2 regions of the Moritella sp. 24 genome follow, and region 1 is predicted to be linked to the other one. Evidence: predicted binding sites of a transcription regulator. Region 1 holds the regulator's gene; the other holds the start of a gene.
The links. The regulator sigma-54, encoded in region 1, starts transcription at its own class of promoters, with help from an activator protein. The targets are predictions, from matches to a motif close to GTTGGCACGNNNNTNGNNT.
Positions count from the first base shown of each region.

Region 2: the regulator sigma-54 is predicted to act here: its motif matches at 1,856-1,874, upstream of HWV00_RS15430 (PAS domain-containing sensor histidine kinase).

Region 1 is NZ_CP056123.1:4,399,459-4,402,663, reverse strand. It holds gene rapZ (RNase adapter RapZ) at 1-451, opposite strand, end outside; gene hpf (ribosome hibernation promoting factor) at 655-942, opposite strand; gene HWV00_RS19660 (RNA polymerase factor sigma-54) at 974-2,479, opposite strand; gene lptB (LPS export ABC transporter ATP-binding protein) at 2,528-3,205, opposite strand, start outside.
Region 2 is NZ_CP056123.1:3,477,118-3,480,322, forward strand. It holds gene HWV00_RS15425 (sigma-54 dependent transcriptional regulator) at 1-759, opposite strand, end outside; gene HWV00_RS15430 (PAS domain-containing sensor histidine kinase) at 763-1,818, opposite strand; gene HWV00_RS15435 (sigma-54 dependent transcriptional regulator) at 1,984-3,205, opposite strand, start outside.

The DNA.
Region 1 (3,205 bases):
GCTCTTTTATTTGTTCACTTAACTCATGAATATTGAGTTCAGTCGTATCGATTTTTAAATCTGCGTGTAAGGCGATTGGACGTAAGCGTTTTTCTTCTATTTCAATCGCTTGAGATAATGAAAATTCACCTTTGGTTAATGGGTGAAGTCGTCTTGTTTCACTGTAGCGTTTGATTAGAACTGATTTATTAGTATCAAGGAATAAGCTTGTTAGCTCGGTGCTCGCTTTTAGCTCCTCAATAATGTCATTTAACTCTTTCTTATCAGTCGGTAGATTACGCACATCAATACTCACCGCGACTTTTTCTGTTTTGGCGTTTAAGGTTTGTAATAGTTGTGGTAATAATTTAACAGGCAGGTTATCTACGCAGTAGTAGCCTAGATCTTCAAGTACCCGTAATGCGATTGATTTACCGGAACCTGATTGGCCACTGACTATTATTAATTTCATCTTTTATCCTCACATCTGCGTAGCTAATATATCCTAGTGTTAGTCAAAATTAGGTAGCTAATTTAAAACTGATAGCGATATAAAATAATGGGCTCATTATCCCGCAATTGATTTGGATATGATATGTTTTAATTATGTCAGAAGCATTAATACCTAAAGGAAATGTTTATTTCCTTTAGGTTATTTATTAGTGGGACTAAAAATTAATGACGGATTAATTTTTCTTTGTGCTTAATCACTTGGCGATCAAGCTTATCCATTAAGCCATCAATTGCGGCATACATGTCATTATGCTCATGTACGGCAAAGATTTCACCCCCATTTAGATGTATTTTGGCTTCTGCAATTTGGAGTAGTTTTTCGACATTTAAAATCACATGGATATTGTTAATGTGATCGAAATGTCGTTCTAATTTGGAAAACTTGCTATCAACGTAATCTTTCAGTGAATCTGTAATGTCTACATGTCTACCTGTTAAATTAATTTGCATATATGTCTCCCATATGAAGGTTAGATGAGCCTTATAGCAGGCTCTTACGCTGATTAGATGGCGGTATGCTGAGCGCTTCTCGATACTTCGCAATAGTGCGTCGAGCCACTTTGATACCTTGATCAGCAAGTAAATCAGCAATCTTGCTGTCACTTAATGGTTTTATGGCATTTTCTGCCGCAACCAATTTCTTAATTAATGCGCGGATAGCGGTAGATGAGCACTCACCACCGTTATCTGTACTTACATGGCTTGAAAAGAAAAACTTCAATTCAAAAATACCACGTGGTGTATGCATAAACTTCTGCGTTGTGACACGAGAAATTGTTGATTCGTGCATTTCCACTTCTTCTGCAATATCATTCAACACCATAGGTTTCATGGCTTCATCACCATATTCAAAGAAATCCATTTGGCGTTGAACAATGCATTTTGTTACTTTTAGTAACGTTTCATTACGACTTTCTAAACTTTTAATAAACCATTTTGCTTCTTGAACATGCGTACGAATAAATTGTCCATCGCTACTATTACGGTTACCCGTCGATAGGCTTGAATATTCATTGTTCACTTTTAATCTTGGCACAATGTCAGGATTTAACTCGACTATCCACTGATTATTTTTTTTCTTTACCAGAACATCAGGGATAACATAGAGTCCTTCACTTTGATCTATGGCATTTCCAGGCCTTGGTTCTAGGCTCTGGATTAATTGCATGATCTCTTTGAGTTGAGGCTCTTTTAATTTTGTTTTACGGCTTAATTGACGATAGTCTCGATTACCTAATAAATCCATATGAGATTGGATTACTTGCTGACATTCGGTTAACCAAGGCGTGTTTTTGGGTAAGTGTTGAAGTTGGATTAATAAACATTCTTGTAATGAACGTGCAGCAACACCGATGGGATCAAAATGTTGGATACGTTTTAATACCGCTTCAACTTCATCTAATTCGATCTGCTCTTCGTCACTGTCATTGGTTTCTTGATGACCTATATTGACACTCGTTAGAATATCGTCACAAGTTTGGCTAAGGTAGCCATAATTATCGATGCCATCAATAATCGCGACTGCAATTGCACGGTCAGTATCGGAGAAGGGGGTTAATTCCATTTGCCACATGAGATGTTCGTATAAGCCTTCGCTGGTTTCACCTTGGTAAACTTGGTCTAAACCATCAATACCTGCGCTACCACCGCTGTGAGTTTGCGTTTGTGGGGTATAAACATCATCCCAGTTGCTGTCGTTAGGTAGCTCATCGGGCATTGAGTCGCTATTAAGCGCATCGCTCACTTCTATTTGGCTGGTATCAGTAATTGAGTCAGTACTATCAGCGTTAAGTGAATCATCGTTATCACTCTCATTTGACGGAGATGTGTTGGGATCTTCTTGTTCTAGCAGCGGGTTGCTGTCTAACGCTTCTTGAATCTCTTGCTGTAACTCCAAGGTCGATAATTGTAATAATCGAATCGCTTGTTGTAGCTGTGGCGTCATTGCCAGAGATTGACTCATACGAAGTTGTAATGATGGCTTCATCTAACGACTACTCTCTCTTCCTTAATGCGGCTATATATCAATATCAAACTATAGTCGGAATTGATCTCCAAGGTACACTTCTTTTACTTTTTCGTTGGACAGAATTTCTTCAGAAGTACCAGATGCGATTAAATGTCCGTGGCTTACAATGTAAGAGTGCTCACATACATCAAGCGTTTCACGTACGTTATGGTCGGTAATTAACACCCCTAAACCACGATCACGTAGATGCTGAATAATCTTCTTAATATCGCCGACAGAGATAGGATCTACACCTGCAAAAGGTTCATCTAATAAAATGAACTTGGGATCAGCGGCAAGTGCTCTTGCGATCTCAACACGGCGGCGTTCACCACCGGATAAGCTCATGCCTAAACTATCGCGAATATGGGTGATATGAAATTCTTCTAACAATTCTTCTAGTTTTTCTTCACGTTCAAAACGGCTTAATTCTGTGCGAAGTTCTAAGATCGCCATAATATTTTTCGTTACTGATAAACGGCGAAAAATAGACGCTTCTTGTGGTAAATAACCGATGCCTTGTTGCGCTCGAATATGCATAGGTTCATGCGTTAATTCTTGGTCATCAATGAAGATTTGTCCATGATCTCGCTTAACCAAGCCTACAACCATGTAAAAGGTCGTTGTTTTACCCGCGCCATTAGGCCCAAGTAAACCAACAATTTGTCCTGATTCGACTTCGAGACTCACATCTGAAACAACTTT
Region 2 (3,205 bases), 920 kb from region 1:
TAAACGCTCGACTTCACGTTCCTGTAATACCCGTAATAATTTAACCTGTAGCGCTAACGCCATTTCTGATATTTCATCTAATAAAATCGTGCCGTTTTGAGCCTGCTCAAATTTACCAGGACATGCTTGTATCGCACCAGTAAAGGCCCCTTTTTCATAGCCAAACAACGTTGCTTCAAGCATGTTTTCAGGGATCGCCGCGCAGTTAATTGCCACAAATGGACCATCATAACGCATCGAATTATCATGAATATAACGGGATAGTACTTCTTTACCCGTACCACTTGGGCCGGTCACCATCACTGTTGCATCTGATTTAGCCACTTTACGCGCTAAGCTTAATAACTGCTCTGTTTTCTCATCACCATAGCAAGGTGTACGTTTTGCTATCTTTTGTGGTGGTACATAACGGCCAACTTGATTGATCAAAACTTCCGGAGAAAAAGGTTTACCAATATAGTCCACAGCACCACTGCGCATTGCTGCAACAGCATCGTCGACTTTTGCGTAAGCGGTCATTAGCAACACAGGTAACTCAGGGTATTTCTGCTTAATATTGTGTAATAACGTTAACCCGCTCATGCCACCCATTTGGATATCACTCACGACCATATCATAGGTCTTTTTACCTAATGCAATCAGTGCGCTTTCGCCACTATCAACTTCATCACATTCATAACCAGCCATTAATAAGGTATCAACCAAGGCTTCACGAAGACCGAGATCATCTTCAACAACAAGAATTTGAGAATGGGACATATATTATCCGCCTATTACCATTGGTTGAGGTTCTGCTACGCGATGTAGCGGTACGATTATACTAAAACTACTGCCTTCACCTTCAGTTGAATCTAACTCCAAACTACCTTGGTGAGCTTTTACCACACTTTGCACAACCGCCAAGCCTAAACCAGTGCCTTGTGATTTAGTGGTAAAGAAAGGTTCTAAAATCTTTATTTGCATTGCCTTCGAGATCCCAGGGCCATCATCAGATACAACAATAGCGACTTTGTCATCACCTGATCTAATTGCAGAGATTGCAAGGTTGGCACCTTGCCCACACGCATGTAATGCATTTTGTATTAGGTTACCAATCGCACTTGAGAGTGCATTACGATTGGCTAAAATTAATAAATCCGGTTCAGGTAATGTCACCTGCATTTTACTGCCCGTTTGCAACATCATGGCTTCACTACCAGCTTGCACTTGTACTAATAAATTTTGTAGCGAAATCTCTTCAACCACTAAATCTTTACCTGTGCGCGCAAATAGCAGCATGTCGTTAACCTGATTTTCTAAATCATTAAGACGCTGAATAAGCTTGCTCTGAAAACGTTGCTTTGATGCAGGTGGTAAATTGGGGTTCGCAAGATTAGAGCCATATAGTAATGCCGCAGACAAGGGGGTACGTATTTGATGTGCCAGTGATGCGACCATTCGACCCAATGATGATAATTGTTTCATATGGCTTACACGCTCTTGTAGATGGCGTGTATAAGTTAGGTCTGTCAGCATGATAAGCTGGCCCGGCTGTGAGCCGAGTGTCGTAATAGAAAGCTGTACTTTACAGCCATTCTTCAATGATATCTCATGTCCATCATCTGCTTTAGGAGTAAATGCCCGCTGAATTACATCCATCCAGCGTGCGCCCATTAACGGCTCACCCAGTAATTGCACAGCCACTTTGTTAACTTCAATGACAATACCATTGCCATCAAGAATCACTAAACCTGACGGTAATGCCTGCACTAACTTTTCACTGCGATCTTTGTGTGCCCGCAGTGCTGCTAATTCGCCTGGATAAGATTCTTGTACCATGGTAGTACTCCGCTAAAAAATTGACTCATGCCTAACAATGCATTTAGTGTGCCAATTAATTTATTTTCATAACACCATGTTTTAAAACTAAAAAAGCCCAACTTAATGTTGAGCTTTTTGGTTTGAATTATAACAAATTACAATTTTATGTTTATTTACACCCAGTTAGGTCTCTTTTTGTAATCCGTATTTACGCATTTTCTCAACGAGGGTTGTACGACGCATGCCTAATTGATCTGCTGCGCGCGCGACAACATGCGCTTGTTGATCGAGCGCCTGCTTAATCATATCAATTTCAAATTCAGCTAACATTTCTTTGAGGTTCACCCCCGTTTCAGGCAAGCTGCTTGGCATCGAGAAAAAGCCATCTTCTTGTGGTTCTTCTTCAACATCAGCAAAGATATCATCACTAAACATCGCAGAAATAGCATCACGTTCAGCTAACTCACTCGGTAGTTCATGATTACCATTCTGGCTTTCACCGTCATCATTATAGCGATACTTCGCAGGCAGTTCGGCAATATCAACAATATTACCCGCGGTCATGATAAGTAGACGTTCGATCAAGTTAGATAACTCACGAACATTACCGGGCCATGAATGCTGCATTAACGATTCCATTGCCCGTTGCGTAAATAAGATAGTCGCATCGTGCTCGGCTTCGTGTCTACGTAACAATTCTTGGATCAATAATGGAATATCGTCTGGGCGTTCGCGTAACGCTGGACTTTCAATTGGGAATACATTTAAACGATAAAATAAGTCTTCACGGAATTCACCGTCAATGATCATCTGTTCTAAATTACGGTGAGTCGCAGCAATAACCCTCACATCGGCTTTAATTGCTTTACTGCCGCCCACACGTTCAAAAATACGTTCTTGTAAGACACGTAATAATTTAACTTGCATCGGTTGTGGCATATCACCAATTTCATCAAGAAATAGCGTACCACCAGTCGCCAATTCAAAACGGCCTTTACGAGCAGAAAATGCGCCCGTAAATGCACCCTTTTCATGACCAAATAATTCACTCTCTAACAATTCAGCTGGAATAGCACCACAGTTAACCGGTACAAAAGGCCCATCGCTACGTGATGAAGCATCATGAATTGAACGAGCGATCACTTCTTTACCAGTACCAGATTCACCCAAAACTAAAACATTTGCGCCTTTTGACGCTACTTGTGTAATAAGATGGCGTACACTTTGAATTGCATCTCCACGACCAACCAACTGCTTAATTAATGCTTTTGAAGCCGATGCTGATTGACCTAATTTACTCGCGACACATTGACGATAAGATTGGCAACGTCCAAGTAATAGCGTCAGTTGTTGATAAGAAAAAGGATGCTCAATGTGACCAATAAGATTACCTTGTTCTGATACA